3 regions of the Bradyrhizobium sp. 1200_D9_N1_1 genome follow, and region 2 is predicted to be linked to each of the others. Evidence: riboswitches for the same ligand, from Rfam matches in the RefSeq annotation. Region 2 holds a riboswitch; each other region holds the start of a gene.
The links. A riboswitch is a leader RNA that binds a small molecule or an ion and turns the genes downstream of it on or off. The one in region 2 is predicted to bind cobalamin.
Positions count from the first base shown of each region.

Region 1 (6,914 bases), 6.9 Mb from region 2:
AGCCGAACGTTGGTTTTCTCGATCTCGATCGTATTGCCGTCGAGGATGCGCGGAGCACCGCTGAGCGTCGCGGCGCAGACCGGAGATGTGACGAGAGCGAGCAATGCGAACATAATTCCGCGGTTCACCGACAATAACCTTTCGCTCCTGATCCACGTTTCACGCACGATACGGTGCCGATACATTCGACTGCTTGACAGCATTATGTGCGTTATTCCGCCGGCATTTCCGAGCGCTCTATGAGCGCTTCGCCGGAACGCGAACCTACGGCCTGACGCTGCGTAAGGATCAAGTGATTTCTTCGGGGCGGGCGGCGGTATTCTTCGAGCATCGGCTCTCTCACTAGGACCGCGCTGTACCCTCCACCTGAGGGGGAAATCCTCGCGGGCGGGCCGAACGGGCGATGCTGAACAAACCCGAACCCCGGAATGTTGTGTTTTGCAAAAAAGGAGACCGACTATGAAGCGCCGGCGCTCGCGGTGGAGTCAGGCGTTGAGGAGCAACCTTGTTCTGGTCGGCCACGGCTCCCAGCGGCAATCTTGCCGCTGCCGACGGTTCTGCGATGAAATTTCGCATTTCACACGAAAAGATGTGAAAAATCTTGTCTGGCTCGCTCTGACCGATTTAGAAGAAGACGCAATGGAGTTCAGCGTAGACGCCCGCGCATAACTTAGCTCCTTGCGCGAGCAAACCGCGCAAATCCGATGCCTTTTCCGCCCGGCAGGATGATCGTTGATGTCGACCAGGGCAGGTGGAGCACAGTTATAGAAGTGTTTTCCATGCTTCGAAATCCGGATCTATGACGTGCAGACGAATGGGTGCCAGATAAGCTAGGGCCGAGCCAGTCTGGTCCTCGACGTTCTTGCGTACGGCTCTGAGCTTCCCGGTCTGCACGCTCCGAAATGCGCAAGCGCCCAGCGGTATGCTGGGTTGCTACCGGTGAACGGTTTCCGGTAACTTCCTCGCCGGCTTCGTCTCAGCACTCATTTCCTGGTGCCTTCGACGTTGCTACGCAAACTGATGTCCTCACACCGGGTGGAGTGAAGGCGGGAAAACCACATCTCGCAAGCTCGTGCGCGCCGCTGACACTAGGCGGAACAAACGGAATCGCGCGGCCCGACCTTCTTGCGACGGGACGGACTGCTGCGAGAAAGGCACCCGGACCGTTGCGGATGCTAAAACAAAGCAAGTGTAGAGCGCGTATGTCTTGCAATAGGTTCGAGGCGCTCCGCCACTGCGGCAAGATGTTGCTCTGCGGCGGTTTACTCAGGCCTTGGCTCTCCTAAGTCTTCCTCTTCTTTTGGCTCGGTGCGTTGGAACCAGGAGCCAGGGGGAAATTTCGCGATGCGTTTGGCAAAGGAGGATTGTGGCTCCCAATCCTGTCCTTCTCTCTTCTCGAAAGTGATGACCCCGTTGTGTGTAAAATAACGTGGTCCTTGGATACTACAATTCACCAAGAGCAGAACGCGCCACACGCCACCCTTCTCGGCCGGTTTATCATTCCGCTTCGGTAAGTAGTCCACTCCAACTGGTTCAATGATAGTGCAGCGGCCCTGCCGCAGAAGATCGCCGAGCCGGCCTTGCGGGGTAGTCACAAAGTTGAAGTTGGCCGGATCATGCAGAAAGCGAAGATTTGCGTCCCTTTCGCCATCTGCGACTTCACTGGCGATTAGGGAGAGCGCCAGGGCGCGCCAGCCCAATTCCATCGGCTTCGCATAAGTCGACGCAAGTTCAAGCGTGCCGTCGAGGGCGATCTTCCAGGCGATAACGTACTGTTCGTCCGATTTGTTGTCCCGGTGTCTGGTCCACGAAACGAAAATAAAGTCGTTTTGGCCAAGTTCAACAACGCCCCACATTTGAGGCACGAACTGTGCCACCTTCGAGACATTGGAGATAATTTGTTCTATCGTCTCACCATCTTGCGCTCGCCAAGTTGACTTCAGTCGTTCGACAAGGGGACTGTCGCTGGCCCGAATATTATTGCTCATGGCAGCCGGCCAGGCGAGGCAGATTAAAAATCCGACCACGCTAAGCCATAGCGCGGGTCTTCCAGGCATTCTCTTCATAACCCTCGGCCTATCGCGTTTCATCCAAATATCTTGTGAAGCAGGCAACCTCGAACCTGCTATGCCATCGCAAGAAGTTTACGGGGATGCACCCGCTAGCTGTCCCGCGCGAGCAGGCGCTCCCCTCTATGTCATGCGCAGCTAACTTCCCCGGCAGCGACTGCGTCAATTGGCTGAGCTGGACCTGCCCAGAGGAGGAGACTGGGCATTCCGAGGGTCTGCATTCTTCGTGCCAGGCAATAGGCGGAAAATTTCACGGAGTTTGTGTCACTCTTGTCGACTTTCCGACCTTTGCATGTTTTCGATGTTTCTGTTTGGCGTATCCGCCGCAGCTTGTGCATCCATGTCCCGCACCGGATATTTAGCAGAAGAGTTGAACGCCTCGATGCCGGATGCCTGTGGACGGAAGTGGGTTTGCCGCCATTGAGCTGTGTGGTTCGCTATCGTGCCGCCCGCGTTCGAGCTGCGTGATTGCCAAGCACCAAGCCGGCTTGATCCCAGCTCTGAAGTCTGGGTGGCACGCAAATCAACCCCTCGCCAGTTGCTAAATTTCGCCACGTGCCTTGGCCTATTCGCCGCAGATCCTTTAGTTGAGCGAAGAGCTGGCTAGCTGAGGTGCTGGGCGAACCTCTGGAAATCGCAAAGCCGCATTGAAAGCGCTCTGATATAACGTCGGTACTCCCGCCGGCAGGCTGCTTCTGTCCCTTTCATCAATTTAGCGTGCGGCTCCGCCTCAAGGCAGCTCCGATGCTTATCCGGCATCTGAGAAGGATATGTCTGATTATGACATCTCTGATGAGAGAATGTTTCTAGATGGTGAAGTCACAGAGATGCACGGTCATTCGGCTAGCGGATGTCGCAGATTAGCTTGCACATAATCTGAGAGGTTGACGGAAGAGTTCTCCTGCCGATAATCCAAGTCGTCGAGGTTCTCCGGTTCCCATTGATCCGGAGCTAAGAGGGAAGCCGGTGCAAATGCCGGCTCTGCCCCCGCAACTGTGAGCGGCGAGCCGCTGTCCGACGATGTCGCTGAAGCCTGCACGGCTTCGGGAAGGCCGGACAGCAGCGATGACCAGCAAGCCAGGAGACCGGCCCCGACAATATATTGGTCCACGGGCGGGGTGTCTCGGTGGTGCGCCAAGCAGCCGTCGCACGCGCGACTTCTCCTGCCTGCGTCCGCCATGGCCTTTGTCCCCAACAGGGGTTAACGCTATGTCTCCTCTCTCTCTTCCAGTTGCTACGCTCGGAACGCCACGCATCGGCCCAAGGCGTGAGCTCAAGCTCGCTCTAGAAAGCTACTGGGCTGGAAAGATTAGTGAACAGCAGTTGCACGAAGACGCATTCGGCCTACGCGCAGCGAACTGGGCTCGTCAAAAATCGCTCGGCGTCACGATCATTCCGTCAAACGACTTCTCGCTGTATGATCAGGTGCTCGATACAAGCGTCATGGTTGGCGCAATCCCGGAGATCTACGCCGCGAACGGAGAATCCGTTTCGCTCCAAACGTACTTCGCCATGGCCCGCGGATCGCAATGCGGCGAGCAGGATGCGAGTTGCGCCCAGAGCCCGCGGGGATCTGGCGTGCCCGCGCAGGAAATGACCAAGTGGTTCGATACCAACTACCACTACATGGTTCCTGAGTTTTACCGGGGACAGGCGTTCAGACTGTGCTCTCGCAAACCCGTCGAAGAGTATGAGGAAGCGAGGGCTCTTGGCTTTCAGACCCGCCCTGTCCTGATCGGGCCGGTCACATTTTTAAAGCTCGGCAAGAGTACCGATAGTGCGTTCCAGCCCCTCTCTCTCCTCGATGATCTGATACCCGTCTATATCGACCTTCTGCATGAATTAGCCAAACGAGGGGCAAGTTGGGTTCAGTTTGACGAGCCCTGCCTGGTCCTTGATCTGGATGAGGCGGCGCGAAATTCGTTGCTGCACGCCTATAACCGGTTCGCAAAGGAGGGACCCGCTATCAAGATCATGCTTGCGAGCTATTTCGGCGCCCTAGGCGACAATCTGGATACTGCCTTGAGCCTGCCAATTTCCGGTCTGCACGTCGATTTGGTTCGAGCGCCAGAACTATTGGATCAGATCGTTGCTGACGGCCGAAGTGATCTCGTCATGTCGCTCGGTGTCATCGACGGCCGGAATGTGTGGCGGTCGAACTTGCCGTCGCTCCGTCAGCGGCTGAAGCCCTCGATTGCGAAGCTTGGCAGGCACCGTGTACAGCTCGCTCCATCCTGCTCGCTGCTTCACGTGCCGGTCGATGTTGAACTCGAGACCGGGCTCGCGTCCGACGTCAAGAGCTGGCTTGCTTTCTCGGTTCAGAAGATGCGTGAGCTTGCGATCCTGGCGCGGGTACTCGCAGGCGACCAGAATGTTGGGCTAGCTCTTGCCGAGTCGGAATGCGCTGCGACTGCCCGCCGGACCTCGCCGAAGATCCATAATGCCAACGTCGCTGTCCGAATGAGGGCGATCGATCAGACGATGCGCCAGCGCGCCACCCCGTTTGCCCGTCGTTCCGAGATCCAAAGGGAACGCTTTGGACTACCGGCTTTTCCCACCACGACGATAGGATCGTTTCCGCAGACCACAGCGGTGCGAAATGCTCGCGCGGCGCATGCGCGAGGTGCGATGAGCGAGGAGCAATACGACAGGTTCCTCAAAGAGGAGATAGCCCGCGCCGTACGTTGGCAGGAGGACATCGGTCTTGACGTCCTCGTTCATGGCGAATTCGAGCGTAATGACATGGTGCAGTACTTCAGCGAGCAACTCGCCGGCTTCGCATTTACAAGGAATGGATGGGTTCAGTCCTATGGTTCGCGCTGCGTTAGGCCCCCGATCCTGTTTGGCGATGTAGTGCGGCCGAAGCCGATCACCGTGGAATGGTGGCGCTACGCGCAATCACTAACTAGTAAGCCGATGAAGGCGATGTTGACCGGACCGGTGACGATCCTGAACTGGTCGTTTGTTCGCGATGATATTCCTAGAAGCGAGGTCTGCCGTCAGCTTGCGCTCGCGATGCGCGATGAAGTCCGCGATCTCGAGAATGCCGGTGCGGCGATGATACAGATCGACGAAGCTGCACTTCGCGAAGGATTGCCATTGCGCCGGTCGGACTGGAAGGCATATCTCGATTGGGCCGGAGATTGCTTCCGCATCTGCTCATCGGGCGTTACCGATCAAACGCAAATCCATACACATATGTGCTACTCAGAGTTTAACGACATCATCGGTGCGATCGCTGCAATGGATGCGGATGTCATTTCAATCGAGACGTCGCGATCGAAAATGGAGCTGCTGGATGCGTTCAGGAGGTACGAATATCCAAATCAAATCGGACCGGGCGTGTACGACATTCACTCTCCGCGCGTTCCCGAGACGGACGAAATGAAGGAGCTGATCGTGCTAGCTCGGACGCGCTTGCAGGATTCTCAGCTCTGGGTCAATCCGGACTGCGGCCTAAAAACGCGCAAATGGGAGGAGGTTCGGCCTGCGCTCGCCAACATGGTCGCTGCCGCGCGCGAACTGCGCGCTGCATCCGATCCGCAAATCCGTTGATCCCGAGCTCCGGTCTGTTCTCGACAAAGCTAATTGGGTTATGGTGATTTACGCTTTCCACATTATCGAGGCTATCCTTGCCGCTGACAAAATGCCCGGTCCACTTCGTGGACCGGGGAAGGTACGGTCTCGGAGAAAAGATGGTGACGCGTTACGCTAGTTTCGTCGGCCGCGGGAGAATTGCCGGCTGCTCGATCAAGGCGACGACATTCGCCGAAAATCTGCGACCCATTCAAGCAGAAGTGCCGCAGCTCAATCATGCCATGGTACGCGGCCGTCTAGGCTGTGATTTGTCGCTCATGGGCACGTTGGCAACGGCCGCGACAGCAATGAGAAAACTAATGCTTGACGGACACCGCAAGGCACCGGCGCGGATTCGGTCCGCTCGGAGATGCCGTCAGGCTCCCTCAATCAATCCACGCTAGATAGTTTCCGAAGAGAGGACGTCAAAGGCACTCCGTACCCCAACTCACGCCAATCCATTTGGAATAACGGCTATCCGGGCCAGATACGCCAATGCGTTGGCCGCACAGCGATTTGCTCTCCGGTATTCGCGTTGATCCATCCGCCGAAGATCCGGCGGCAAGGAAAGACCACCCGGTGAATTGAATTACCCTCGATCACGGCAATCTCCAGATCCTGATCGAAGGGCGGCGCCTTTCCAAGCTGCTCCCATGTCAGATCATTAGATGCTGGGCGGTGTTCATAGCTGCGGGGTGACAAATTCAGATAACCTTGTTAACACCGCGCACATCGCTTGGGTTCTGCGCGGACGGGCCCAAGCCGATAACGTTCGGATGGCCCGCGTTCTCGATCGCGTCAGCCGCGGCGGAGGGCTATCGGCCATGCGCTGTTGTGACGAAACATGATCCGCTCGCGAACTGAAATATTTAGATCTGCGCCACGAAACGACATCTGAGCTTTGGTCGAATTGATTTGGATCAGCTCAAGGCCTCGGCCGTTGATATTTGTAGCTGTGCTGCACAAGTTAGACTGGACTCCAACTCCAGTAATCCGGCCCGGAGCAGGGTAAATGGTCCGGCCGTCTGTCATATCACGTCCCTTGTTGGTGAGACACATCTCCTTATCCTCCGGCGTCATCGTGTTGGTTGTGTGTGGGGGGCCTCCCTCACGCGCGCATTTTCTTAACACCGTTAGATGGGCGGCATCGCTCTGAGCCCATAGCAGGGCCGTCCCGCAGGCCGATAAAGTAGATGCCGTCGCAAGTCGGCGCAATTTATCATGTGGCCGGTCATTGGCCGCCGCGCGGCTGCGGCTGCGTCTGGTAGC
Region 1 is NZ_CP197226.1:7,828,391-7,835,304, reverse strand. It holds gene AB5K84_RS37190 (thermonuclease family protein) at 1-128, opposite strand, end outside; gene AB5K84_RS37185 (hypothetical protein) at 1,263-1,988, opposite strand; gene AB5K84_RS37180 (hypothetical protein) at 2,334-2,624, opposite strand; cobalamin riboswitch at 2,976-3,177, shown strand; gene metE (5-methyltetrahydropteroyltriglutamate--homocysteine S-methyltransferase) at 3,279-5,624, shown strand.
Region 1: another riboswitch for cobalamin. It lies ahead of metE (5-methyltetrahydropteroyltriglutamate--homocysteine S-methyltransferase); the one in region 2 lies ahead of AB5K84_RS04360 (ribonucleoside-diphosphate reductase subunit alpha).

Region 2 (6,914 bases):
ATGGAGGTTTCGCACTTAGCATGTGTTTTGACCAAGAAACTTACGAGAACCGCTCAATACGAGACGAGGTGATGATTCCTTGCCTAGTCTGGACCTCGACGCGCGACACTTGGCTGGCTGTTTGCTCGTGCCGGAGCCCGGTTCAGGCAGCCATCGCCCGATGTTCGCCATGCCCTGACTTCTTCGCACTTGCAATATCAAAGGCGTCCTCATGTCATTCCCTTCGCGGACGGTTGCAGGCTGCCGAACCGTGTCGACCTTGAGAACGTCGGAGCTTCCTTGGGAAGGGCGGGGCGGGTTCCAGATAGGGCGTGGAAGCGCAGAAGCCCGCCAGGAATATGTAGATCCAAGCATTGCCTACCAAGGAGCCTTCGTCCGAAGTGGCCGTCAAAGTCAGCCGTCTGAGACAGGCGGAGATCTCGGAAGGGAAACCAAATGCACCCGGCGAGTCCCCGTCGGTGCATCCATTCCGCTCACCGTCAGATGTGTCGATGCCATGCTCCTCCTTGGAAGGCCAATGCCAAAACAGAGCCCCGAAACGACTTCATGACAGAAGAATCAGATATCAGATCTGCGAACGCAAACATTCGTGCAAGCACTGTCTGGACAATTGTGCTCGGCTTTGCCGCGGATCCGTTGATGCGTTGGAGCTGGCCTGACCCAAGGCAATACCTTAGAAGCATGCCTCAGTTCATTGACGCCTGTGGGGGCCGAGCATTTGCACATGGCACAGCCTACGTCGCGGGAGAGATTCGTGGCGCGGCCCTGTGGCTGCCTCCCAACGTGCAGCAAGATGAGGAGGCATTGGATGCAATCATGGCGCTATCCCTGCGCCCGGAGATTACCGAGGATATGGCACACTTGCGGCGGAGAATGGCCGAACATCGTCCCCACGAGCCACATTGGTATCTGCCACTCATTGCCGTCGATCCGAACTGGGTCGGAAAAGGGCTTGGCACGTTGCTGATGAACTACGCCCTTCAACGATGCGATGAGGACGGCATTGTTGCCTACCTCGAAAGTTCGAACCCTGAAAACATTCCCTTTTACCAACGTCACGGCTTCAAGGTCGTTGGTGAGATACAACACGGTTCTTCGCCGCCGCTCACGCCAATGTTGCGAACGGCTTCATTCCGACCCAGCAAGGCCGCGCCGCCGGATCGGCTCGTCACCCAGACTCAAGCATAGCTCCGCCTCATCCCGTTAGGATTGATTGCCAATAACCTGACATGACCGCGTTCGGTCAGGACGGCTTATGTTCGCGGCCAGACAACTGAGCACGTGAGGCGGCTCGCCGGGCCTGCGAAAAGCATACCAATCGTCTCTTCGGCAAAGTTGGCACGTCTGATGTGAGAGCTGGCGGGGTCAAATCCACTAAGCTGGGATATTGCCACGGGCGGCTGCATCGATTTGCGGTCGGGCTCCAGACAATTTTTGATCTAAGGCCACAGAAAGCGATGAATGGCGAGACGCGTATGGCTACCGAAACCCGATCCGGCCCAACTCAATTCGCGGACCGCGAACCGATCGATGCCAACATTCAGGATGTCCAGGGTTGCTGTTCCCCTGTTGGAGAATTTGCGACGCCACTTCCAAAGGTTTGAGCACATCTTGGCCGATCGCAGGCGCTGGGTCGTCGAGCGCACCTTTGCGTGGCTCGGCAGATGTGGGCATCTCTGCAAAGACTTCGAAGGTTCCGCCGCTACCGAGCTCGCCTGGCCGCTCGTCGCCCATCTGAGGCTCCTAACTCGCCGATTGGCCAGGCCTTGAGACATCTATGTTTTTTGAGTGAGGCTCTCAGGACAGGCGCTCGGCGAATTTCGAACCTCGACCTCGGGGCTGCTCCAACTGGTTAACTTGACTGTGCCGTCTTGACGAGTCTGGGCAAAGGCTTCTATATGTGGTGTCGTAGTGGTTTTAAATTCGCATATATGGTGGCACGGTGTTAGGGGGGAACCCATTGTGTCGGCAGCGGCTATTCCGAGGCATTAGCGCGACAGCGCTGGGAAGGCCGACAGCCGCAGCGACCCGCGAGCCAGGAAACCTACCGCGACAGAACCCATGTCCTCGGGCGGGGTGCCCGGTGGGTCGCTTGCAGCCGGGGACATTTGCCCGGTCCCCTCGCAAGTCGTCCGCACGGTCCCAGCCCCCAAATATCACGGGGTTGCCGATGTCGGCGTCTTACGATTTCGATCAGTATGGTCATCTCATTGAGCTGCCGAGTGTGCGGCAGCCCTCAGCGCAGGCAAAGCCTACCACACCTGAACTGTGTCTTGTGCAGCCCCCAGCATTGCCGGCTCCCCTGCCGAGGCCCCCCGCGCGATCGCCAACTCCGTCTGACCTTTCGCTCGATCGGTCGCGCGACGACCTGCTGACCTCGTTTGGTAGGCTGACGCTGACCGACCGCTATCTGCTCGCCGGCGAAGGCCTCCAGGACATGTTCGCCCGAGTGTCTTGCGCCTTCGCGGACAATGTTGCGCATGCCCAACGTCTATATGATGCGATGTCTCGGCTGTGGTTCATGCCGGCCACACCGGTGCTCTCCAACGGCGGCACGACGCGCGGCCTTCCGATCTCGTGCTTCCTTAACTCAGTGTCGGACTCGCTCGAAGGCATCGTCGGCACCTGGAACGAGAACGTCTGGCTTGCTTCCAATGGCGGCGGCATCGGCACCTACTGGGGTAATGTTCGCTCAATCGGCGAGAAGGCGAGGGGCGGCGTCACCTCGGGCATCATCCCGTTCATCCACGTCACGGACGGCCTCACGCTGGCGATCAGCCAGGGCTCGTTGCGGCGCGGCTCGGCGGCGGTCTATCTCGATATCCACCATCCCGAGATCGAGGAGTTCCTCGAGATCCGCAAGGCGTCTGGTGACTTCAACCGCAAGAGCCTCAACCTACATCACGGCATCAACGTCACCGACGAGTTCATGTGTGCCGTGGGCGCCGGCACCGCATTCGCTCTGCGCAGCCCGAAGACTAACGAGGTCGTCCGCGAGATCGACGCCCGCCAGCTGTGGCAACGCATCCTTGAGAACCGGCTGCAGACCGGCGAGCCTTATCTCTTGTTCATCGACACCGTGAACCGTGCGCTCCCCAAGCACCAGCGCGAGCTCGGCCTCGAGGTCTCGACCTCCAACCTGTGCAGCGAGATTACCCTGTCGACCGGCATCGATCATCGCGGCGAGGAGCGCACCGCGGTTTGCTGCCTGTCGTCGCTCAACCTCGAGACCTGGGACCAGTGGAATGAGGAGCCCGGCTTCATAGAGGACGTCATGCGCTTCCTAGACAACGTGCTCACGCACTTCATCACGGTGGCGCCGGACGGAATGAAGCGTGCCCGCTACGCCGCCCTGCGCGAGCGCTCCGTTGGCCTCGGCGTCATGGGCTTCCACTCGTTTCTCCAGGCCAAGGGCATTCCAATGGAGGGTACCTTGGCCAAGTCATTCAATCTGAACATGTTCCGAAAACTCCGTCGCGAAGCCGACGCCGCATCCGTGGCGCTCGCTCGCGAGCGTGGCCCGTGCCCGGATGCCCTGGAACGCGGCGTGATGGCGCGCTTCAGCCACAAGATCGCAATCGCGCCGACCGCCTCGATCAGCATCATCTGCGGGGGCACCAGCGCCTGCACTGAGCCGATCCCGGCCAACATCTACACCCACAAGACGCTATCCGGCGCCATCTCGGTGCGCAATCCGCACCTCGCTAAGGTGCTGGCCGCGAAAGGCGCCGACACCTCGGCGACCTGGGAGTCGATCATCGCGCACGACGGATCGGTCGCCCATCTCGACGTCCTGTCGGAGCACGAGAAAGCGATCTTTCGCACCGCCTTCGAGATCGACCAGCGCTGGATCGTCGAGCTTGCCGCCGACCGCGCCGCGTTGATTTGCCAGAGCCAGTCGATCAACCTCTATCTGCCGGCCGACGTCGATAAGTGGGACCTCCACATGCTGCACTGGACGGCGTGGAAGCGTGGGGTGAAGAGCCTCTACTACTGTCGATCAAAGTCGATCTCGCGCGCGGCGTTCGCCGGCAAGATTGCCGGGGATGCAACGCCGACGCAGCAGCCGGCGCGGCAGCGCACCGACTATGAGGAGTGCCTCGCATGTCAGTGATCGATCTATCGCGCGCCGATCCGCGCACGTTGATCGGCAAGGGACGCGTCGGCCTCCTTGACTCGACCGGCAGCTACGACGTCGATCGCTATGCCTGGGCTTACGAGTTCTGGAAGCGCCAGCAGCAGACCCACTGGATGGGCGAGGAGGTGCCGCTCGGCGCCGACCTCAACGACTGGGCTTCGGGCCGCGTCACCGACAGCGAGCGCGCGCTGCTCACCCAGATCTTCCGTTTCTTCACTCAGTCGGACATCGAGGTCGGCGACAACTATTTCAAGCGGTACATTCCGATCTTCCAGCCACTCACCGTCCAGATGATGATGGCCGCTTTCACTAACATGGAGACGGTTCATATCGACGCCTATGCCCTGCTACTCAAGACGCTCGGTATGCCTAAGACCGAGTTCGAGGCATTCCGCGGCTATGCGCAGATGCGCGCCAAGGCGGACTACATGCACGAGTTCGGCGTCGACAGCGTGGCGGATGTCGCCCGTACCCTGGCGATGTTCGGCGCCTTCACCGAAGGCATGGCCTTGTTCGCCAGCTTCGCCATGCTGCTCAACTTCCCACGCCACAACAAAATGAACGGCATGGGACAGATCGTAAGCTGGTCAGTGCGCGACGAGAGTCTCCACTGCGAGGGCATCATCAAGCTATTTCACGAATGGCACCGCGAAACCGGCGCGGTGACGCGCCCCGTCCGCGACGACATTGTCGACGTAGCCAAGACCATGGTGAAGCTGGAGGAGAACTTCGTCGAGCTCGCCTTCGGCCTTGGCAAGATCGAGGGGATGCTGCCTGAGCATATCCACGCCTACGTCCGCTACGTCGCCGACTGGCGACTGGCCCAACTCCGGATTGCCCCGGTCTTCGGCTTCTTCGAGGCGAAGGAGGGCGGGTTCACCCAGCTCAAGGCGCATCCGCTGCCGTGGCTCGTCGAGATTCTCAATGGCGTCGAGCACGCCAATTTCTTCGAGCAGCGCGCCACGGAGTACTCCAAGGCGGCGAGCCGCGGCAGCTGGGACGGCGAAGACGGGGTGTGGGCGACTTTCGGCCGTATCTAGCCCATTTTATTCATGCTAGCGGCATTGACAGCGGCAGGCGCCGATAGTCGTCGCCGTCACCCGCCAGCATGACAAAGGCATAGAACCGGACCTCCTCATCGTGGCGTCTTGATTGCAGCGCGACAAAGCCGGACACACAGATGGTTTGTTGGGTTAAGCCGGTACATGCGCTCCATTGCTGATGGCGGCTAGGGTTTACAGTATTTCCGCAGGTCGGTGAGGTGGGTCTCGTCAACCACCTTCATGAAGTCAATCAGCGCAACACGGCTACGCCCTTGAGCAGACGAATGTTCTCGATGATCGCCACGGCCGCCCCCCTCTTAGGGCTAGAGGGGATTACTATCACGCAATCGGAAGTTGTAAAGAGGGGCAACCCTGTCAAAGGGGGTCATCTTCATTGCAGCCCGGTCGGATCAGGCAAACCGATTTGTTCTTCATCCCCCTTCGCGTTTGATTTCGTCGCCGACCCACTGGCGGTCTTCCTCGGCCGTGGCTTCGCGGAGGTGATCTACTACGAGCAGACGCTGGCAATGCGGCTCGGATGACAGCCGCGTTTCTGTCCTAACACAAGAGTTCCGCTTCAGCGCTGCCGATCCACCTCTCGAGATTTTGCATCCGCTCTCCGAGGCGCTCCCAATTGATCCGCGCCAGCGGGGGTTCGGCAGGCTGATCGGGCGCAGAGATCGGCAGCGACGATGACGCAAGCCATCACGTCGTCGACGTTATGTCCCACCCTCGCACGAGCGCCGCTTCGACCGCTCGTCGGCCTTTCGTCCGAGGTGGCCAGTGCGGCCTCGACCTGGTCGACCAAGTCGTAGCACGAAGGTGCGCCCGGCTCGCACCTCGGCTCGCATTTCAGTGCGCTGCCTGTGCGATGAGCGTGCTGCGGCCGACCGGAACGATTGTAATCGATGACCTGTGTCTCCCTAAGCGAGGGCCGGGTTAACTACGACGGTCGACAAAACTATTTTTTGCCTCATCATTCTCCGACGGCCGGAAAGCCGACGGTGATGCAGGTGGAGGCACGGGGCCGGGAAATCGGCGCAGCCAGCCACTAAGCGGCTGGCGTTCGACCACGGCAGCACGCTTGAGTTCGCCGCGATCTCGCCGTGGCGCTGCGTCATAACCAGATCAGCCAGATTCCTTTGAACCACGCCTAACCAGCTCGAGCCGATGTACCGACAAGAAGCCGATAGCGCTATTGATGCGAGTCCCTGTTGCCAAGGTTTCTATGCCGCGATGCGGCTCAGGATATTGGTGCGAACCCGCGCCATTTTGGCGAAGATCGATCAATAGGTCGTGGCGATCACGCCACCCCACCGGTAGTTCACACGGACCAAGCCGATATCGACGTCCTGACCGATACGGGCAGTCCCTGCAAAAGTGCCCACCGGAACACCCACGAGTCCGGGTGAAAAAAAGAAATCCACATCCCGACGACCCATGAACAGGTGGTCGTATTCAACGCCGATGGACCAGTTCGGAGCAAAGCCAAATTCAAGGCCCGCCCCTACCGTGCCGCCCCAACGAGTTTCGCTGCCGTTGTCGATAGTGAGCCCGGTCGCAAAATCGGAGACCCGGTATTTGTCACGGACGACTGCAGCCCCACCTCTTACATAGAGCAGCACGTTATTCCAAGCATAGCCGACTTGGCCCGTGAACAGGCCGAATGCATCAAGCGTGGAGTCATCCCGGACGCCTGCGAAAGCAAGGTTCGCGTTGGAGCCCTTGAAATC
Region 2 is NZ_CP197226.1:905,022-911,935, forward strand. It holds gene AB5K84_RS04350 (GNAT family N-acetyltransferase) at 547-1,188, shown strand; partial or broken gene AB5K84_RS04355 (transposase) at 1,624-1,770, shown strand; cobalamin riboswitch at 1,896-2,066, shown strand; gene AB5K84_RS04360 (ribonucleoside-diphosphate reductase subunit alpha) at 2,171-4,114, shown strand; gene AB5K84_RS04365 (ribonucleotide-diphosphate reductase subunit beta) at 4,105-5,178, shown strand; gene AB5K84_RS04370 (hypothetical protein) at 5,466-5,723, shown strand; gene AB5K84_RS04375 (outer membrane protein) at 6,468-6,914, opposite strand, start outside.

Region 3 (6,914 bases), 3.8 Mb from region 2:
GTCAGCTCGACGGAATCGGCGATGCATTCGCGCGACGGCAGCGAGGAGCGCATGCCGTCATGGCCCATGGCGATGCCGTCGGTCACGGTGATGGTGCAGAATTCGCGGGGTGTGCCGCCGGCATGCGCGACGCCCTTCTTCACCGCCTGCGCCTGGCGCATCAAAGCGATGTTGCAGGGCGCGGCCTCGTTCCAGCAGGAGGCGACGCCGACGAAGGGCTGGTGGATCTGCTCCGTCGTCAGACCCATGGCGTAGAAGTAGGAGCGATGGGGCGCGCGCGCAGGGCCTTCCGTCACGTGACGGCTCGGCAGCCTCTGCTTGATGTTGGTCTTTGCGTTCATCGCAAACCAGTTTCCCCGGCCAACCCTTTCAGACCCGAAAAATCAGACCCAAGATTTGAATCGACCTTGGGATTTCCCGTTCGCCTCGAGGACCGCCGCTGCCCCTAAAACATTCGAGCAATTTTATTCATGTTCGGGTGTGGCTAAAAAGCGGCGGTGATGCGAACGGCTGACGATGAGGGCTTAATCCGGAAGGAGTGTTGCGTGGATGGCACATTCGTTACCGGGAAGACACGGATCGGCCTACTGGGATACCCCCGCGAAGATGACAATCCACAACCTGAGATTTCCAGGCGGGTATGACGCGCCCGATCACGCACCACACCTTGGAGTGAGTCGCTGTCGACATCACCAAGCCCGCCATCCCCGGCAGTGGACACGCACTCTCCACATGGTCGTGGCGAGCGCAGCGAAGCAGTCCAGAGTCTTTCCGCTGACGGATTCTGGATTGCTTCGCTGCGCTCGCAATGACGGAGCGAGATGCATCGGCGTCATCCTCCAACTCGCATCGTAAATCGCAGACACGCCTTCGCATCCTCGCGGCGGATTTCGCCCGAGCTTTGCTTGATCGCTCCACCCTCTCAATCGAGAGGGCGCAGGGAAGGCCGGGTGCCCGACGGCACCCGCGGTCTGCTGCGCGAAAGCACGCGCAGAGAAACCGCACAGCAGCATACAGGTGTAGCCAATCACTCGGCCTTCCCTGCGCAGTGGTTGGACGGCTTATGCCGTGCTCTCCCGGGAGCCGAGTTCGTTCTGGCCTCCCTCACTCTCGCGAAAGTCGCCGACATCGCGCCGGTTGACGCGACTGCCGCATCCGCAAGAGCTTGACCGTAGCAACGACGGCCAGGACCACACGGTTTTGCCGTACGCACGGCCCGCCATTTCGCCGCAGTTTTCCCAGCCCTGTCGACGGAGCCGGAAACTTACAGGCGAGACGAACCTGACAGCGTCGCTCATCCAGCACGAAGTCTCGGGCTCACGGAGAGCAATCCGCCCTGCCCTTAACTCTCGCGCCCGACGCTGCCGCGTCCACCGCAAGCCCGGCTCGCGAAACGTGACGACACAAGATCGCCCCTCAAGGATGAGCCGGGATGGGCGACACATACGTCAATTCCGAATTTCGGCAAAGTGGAATATTTTTGCGCAAGCGGATTGACCGACCGCGGGGGTGTTTTGCCCGTCGGGCAACGCAAGATCTCGTAGCCTGGATTTCGCTGCGCTCCATCCGGGGCTTTCAGAGGGCCGCTCAGGCCGACATCGCGCCCTTGCGCCCGAACGGATCGACCAGGCGGACGATCTCGCAGGCGGCGACGAGGCCGGCGAGCCAGACGGCGCCGGTCAGTCCAATCCGCGCCACGATGGCCGCGGTGAAGGCGCCCGCTCCGCCGAGGACCGGCGTCGCAGCGAGCAGCACGAGCTCATAGGCCGCGTAGGCGAGGACGAATGCGATCGCCAGCATCAGGGGCGTGCGGCCATGCGCCAGCGCACGGAGCGCGGCGGACGAGGCCGCGGTCGCGACGAGTGCAGCAGCGCCAATGACAAAGCCCCAGGCGATCGTGCTCCCGGCAACGGGATAGTGCAGCACGCCGAAGCCGATGCTCTGGTTCACGAGCCACGCGCCGCTGACGACGAGCAGTGCCGGCCGCAGCGGCAACATCGCGGCCGCGACGACCGCGAAGGCCGCAAAGGGCGTTGCGCAGGCGAGCGCAAGACTTGCGAGCGCGCATGACACCGCCAGCAGCGCAAAGCAGAACATCGGTGCAAGGCGCGGCGCGACCGGATGGAGCCGGAAACGGTCGGCGTGAGGCGGCAGGATGCTGAGAGCCATGAGTAATCTCCTTCTTTTCGAATTCTAGTCCATTCGGGAGCCTATGACAGCCCCCGTCGCGATCAGAGCCTTGATCAGAATTTGGCGCCGGCCTTGAGCAGATAGGTGCGGCCCGGCAGCGGATAGGCACTGAAGCGGCCGTCCGTGAAGGTGCTTGCGATCGCATAGTCGTAGTAGAGCGCGTTCAGCACGTTGTTGACGCTCAAAGACCAGAAGTAGCGCTCGTACTGACCGCTGAGCTTGAGATCGATCGTGCCATTGGCTGGGATCGGCCGCTGTGTTCCCGCCTGGTCATTGTCCATGCGCCGCTCGCTCCAGAAGCGCGCGGTGGCGTCGAGCACCACATAGTTCTGCCAGATGTTCCAAGTGACGCCTGCACTCGCGGTGTAGCGCGACACCAGCGGCACGTCGTTGCCGGCCCAGACGCCCTCGCGAAACACGGCCCTTGTATAGGCCATGCCGGAGCGCAGGAGCAGAGAGTCGTTGACGCGATAGGACAGACTGGTCTCCGAGCCGTAACGGCGGGTCGGATCGAGGTTGGTGTTGTAGAACAGGATCGGACTGAAGTGGATCTCGTTGGCGAGGTCCATCAGATAGAGGCTGCTCTGCAATTGCAGCCCGCCTCCCTTGATGCGCAGCCCGCCCTCGACATCCTGCGAGGTCTGGGTCTTGAGCCGGAAGGTCTGCGGCAGCGGATTGAAGAAGGGGTCGAATGAAGGGCCCGACGACACACGCTCATCGACATCCGGCGTGCGGAATGCGCGCGCAGCGCGGCCGAACAGCGAGACGATGTCATTGAGGCGATGCTCGCCCCCGAGGTGCAGCGCGTATTGGGTCTCGTCGCTCCTGAGCGGGAGCGCGCCGATGTCGGTGTTGAACGGAGCGGCGACGTCAAAATGATCGCGCGCCGAGAGACTGACGCTCTGCACCCGCACGCCATAGGAGACGTCCGTCGTCGGCGCCACACCCAATGTGTGCTGAAAATAGCCCGCAACCGTCTGCTGCCTGAGATCGTAATTGTGCCAGGGCGCAAGCCCCTGGCCGGCGCCGCGGTTCTGCTGAAAGCTCGCATCGTAATAATCGAGGCCGGTCAGCAGTTGCGACGGCATCCCCAGCAGCAAGCCCTTCACGCTGAGCCGCGGCGTGATCGACCATGTCGTCAGATCGGCATCGACATAGGTGGACGTGAACAACGCGGGAACCGGCGCTGGGCCGGAGAAGAACGCGCTCTGCTGCTTCTTGTCGCGCACACCGCCGTCCACGATGAGATCGATGCCGTTGGCCAGGGTCTTCGTGAAGCCGGCCGTCGCGCTGAAGCCCTGCTGGTTGGCGTAGTTGAAGGGTGTGCTGGTGCCCCGTCGGTTGGTCGCGAGCTCGTCGACGCCGATGGACGGATCGACGGTGCGGCCGCCCGGCAATCGCAGCTCCTGATTGTCGCCGGTAACGGTGACGAAAGCAGTCAGGTCTGATGTCGTGTAGTTCAGGTTGCCGACGCCATTCTCCTGGACAAGGCGATTGTTGTCGCGGTAGCCGTCTGTCTTGACGGCATTGCCGTAGAACGAGGTCGACCACGGACCGGAATTGAGCGACGTCGAGACATTGCCAAGCCTGGTGTCGAACGAGCCGAAGCCGGCCTCGATGCGCGCGGCAACGGGCGGCCCGCCGACGCCGTTCCTGGTGATGATGTTGATCACGCCGCCGACCGCATTGTCCCCATAGAGCACCGCGCCGGCATTGCCGCGCGTGATCTCGATACGCTCAATGGAATTGAGCGGGACAGTGGAGAGGTCCACCTGCGCGATGTCGATGTCGTTCAGCCGCCGCCCGTTGATCAGCACCAGCGAATTGGCAGTGGCAAACGCGCCGAAGCCGCGCAGGTCGACGCTGGTCTTCGCGCCGATCTGGCCGCCATAGAGCGTCGTGATCTGGGCACCCGGGACTTGCGTCGCGATGATCTCGGCAAGCGTCTGCGAGGGCGCATGTGCGATATCCGCGGCCGTGATGACGGTCGCGGCGGCCCCGACGATGCCTCCGTTGCCGGCGACCGCCTCGCCGCCGGAGCCGGACGAGCCGGCGCCATTGCCTGCCGGCGCTCCGCTCGGGGCTCGCAGCCTCGCCGTGTCGCCATCGCCGATCGCCCTGGCGCGTGTGCGGTTCTGATCGTCGGGCCTGGTCACTTCGACCGGCGGCAGCTGCTCGGCGGCGGCTTGCTGCGCGAAAGCTGTGGGGAGATCGATCGCATGGAGGAAAACGGCAGCAACGATGCCGGCGCGAAGGCGCCTGGCGGCAGAGACAATACGGGACACAGTTGTAACCTCGGCATGACGTCAGTGGCACGTCACAGCGAACGAGGCTTTACGGCGGAGCAATCGATTGCTCCGGTGAAGCTAATGCCTGTACTCCCCGACCGACATCTTCGCGTGTGACCACGGCTGACGGCAGGTCTCCTGGCTCGCGGGTCGTTACCTTACGTCGCCTTCCCAGGACCGAGATTCCCAGTGGCATATGACGAAAGATTCACCGCTTACAGTTGCGGGGGCAGCCGTGGCGTTGGGACAATCCCGGCATTGGGACAATCTCGCACCACGTTCCCTTTTGATCTCCGTGCGGAGAACCGTCACCGATCAATCTACGAGGCGGCCGTACGGAGAGTCAATCGACCGGTTGAACGATGAGCTGCAAACGCGAGGCAAACACAATCAGTCAGGCTTCCGCACCGCGCGCGTCGTGACCACCGCCCGCTCACCGGCATCGACAAGCTGGCCGATGCCGGTTCGGCCCGCGAGCGCGCAGCGGACGATGTTCTCGGCGACCGACCTGCGGAACCCATGATCCTCGCCCCTGGGCCGATTGCGGCAAATCCGATCCAGCGCCAGCTTCATGTTGATCCGTGTACGGGTGTCGAAATGCGCGCTGATCATTCGCCCGGCCTCGATACGTGATGTTGGGGCGGAAACGTCCGACGATCGCCCGGGTTCCGAAACGGGATCGCGCAATAGAGCGGCCGGCTACGCCCGCCCTCTCTGGCGCTGTGCCTGAGCCCAGGCCACCGTGACGTCGCGCGGCGGGATGTCGATGCGCCGGATCGGCGTCAATCCGCCCGAGGCGGAGATGATCGCGGTCTCCTCGCGGCGACAGCGCGGACACACGAAGCGGACCTCGCTCGGGGACGTCGACCAGCTCGAGCGTTTGACGTTGGCCGCCATCGGCCACGCGTCGCACTGCGAGCACGACACCAGAAACCGGCCGGGATCGAGCATACCCATTCCATGCGACTCCGCGTCCTGCCTGCTCCTACCAATGATTATGTCAGGTGAATCGTTCCGGTGCCCCGACACCGTCAACCCCTCAATGCCCAAGGGGCCGGCGATCCCGGCCCTCAAGCTTCTGCAAACCGCTGGCCGCTCAGTGCGCGCCCTTGAGCGTGCAGGACGTGGTGCAGGTGACCGTGTTGCCATGGTCGCACGCCTTGCAGGCGGCCACGCATTGGTTCATGTCGCGGGGGTTGTAGGAGCTGTAGTTCCGCACCGGGCAGGCTGCGGTCGAGCCGGTGATGTCCTGCTCCTGATTGCAGGCCGCCGCCATGAGCGCGAGAATGAGGACCGCAAGCAGACGCATGGGATTGTACACGCTGCATTGCAGCGAGTCCCGGCATTCCCACTGCGAGCCATCGCGAATCGCGACGCTCGCTCCCATCAAAGTCAAAGGATGCGTGCCAAATGTTAAGAACGGATTGCAGCCGCCTTCAGGCCGCAGCGCTGGTCGCGACCGCAGCCCGCGTCTCGCGCGCAAGCTGATAATAGTGCTCGGCGAGCTTGAGATAGAATTCGCGCTTGGTGCTGTCGGTGGCGAGCTTGGCGATCAGCTCGCATTCGGCCGTGAGCGTCTCGAACCGTTCCAGCCTGTCCTCAAGTTCTGTCATCGGCGTGTCCCCATCAAACGCCTCAAGGACGATCAACCTAAGCCTGGGAAATAGGTCACGGCGAACATCGTTATCGAGTAGAAACAATTTTTCCCGCGGCGGCTTACTTCTGCTCCAGCCGCCAGGCACCGTCCCACCTCTCGTCCGGCGGATTGACCTCGAACTGCGCGATGCGGGCGAGCAGCGCGCGCGAGGGACCGTCGCCGGGGACGGCTTCGAGCGCCGCGTTGAAGGCGGCGCGGGCCTCGTCGAAGCGGCGGGCGCGATAGGCGGCAAGACCTTCGGCATAGTGCGTGCGCAAGCCGTCCTGCGCGGCGGTGAGCACGCCGGCCCTCGCCATCACCTCGAAGATCGCCTGCGGCGCGCTCTGGCCGGCGACCGCGAGACGATCGATCTCGCGCAATTCGAGGCGCTCACCGACCGCATCCGCCGTCGCCTGCGAGATCAGGATGCGGGTGCCGTAGACCTTGTTGACGGCCTCGAGCCGCGAAGCGAGGTTCACGGCATCGCCCATCACGGTGAAGCTCATCATCAGCTCGGAGCCGATGCTGCCGGTGAGGACCTCGCCGGTGGCGATGCCGATGCGCAGGTCGCAGGGCACGGGCATGGCGCGGATGCCGAGCAGATCGGGCAATTGCTTCTGCAGCGCGGGCACCTGGTCGGTCATGTCGATGGCGGCACAGCCGGCAAGGAGTGCCGGCTCATCCTCCTCGATGAAGGGCGGGCCCCAATAGGCCATGATGGCATCGCCGATATATTTGTCGATGACGCCGCGATTGCTCCTGATCGGGGCCGACATCACCGTAAAATAGTGGTTCATCAC
Region 3 is NZ_CP197226.1:4,695,110-4,702,023, reverse strand. It holds gene ilvD (dihydroxy-acid dehydratase) at 1-341, opposite strand, end outside; gene AB5K84_RS22620 (hypothetical protein) at 1,588-2,169, opposite strand; gene AB5K84_RS22615 (TonB-dependent receptor) at 2,244-4,475, opposite strand; cobalamin riboswitch at 4,590-4,803, opposite strand; gene AB5K84_RS22610 (hypothetical protein) at 4,869-5,090, opposite strand; gene AB5K84_RS22605 (hypothetical protein) at 5,178-5,435, opposite strand; gene AB5K84_RS22600 (hypothetical protein) at 5,575-5,787, opposite strand; gene AB5K84_RS22595 (hypothetical protein) at 5,915-6,091, opposite strand; gene AB5K84_RS22590 (adenylate/guanylate cyclase domain-containing protein) at 6,195-6,914, opposite strand, start outside.
Region 3: another riboswitch for cobalamin. It lies ahead of AB5K84_RS22615 (TonB-dependent receptor); the one in region 2 lies ahead of AB5K84_RS04360 (ribonucleoside-diphosphate reductase subunit alpha).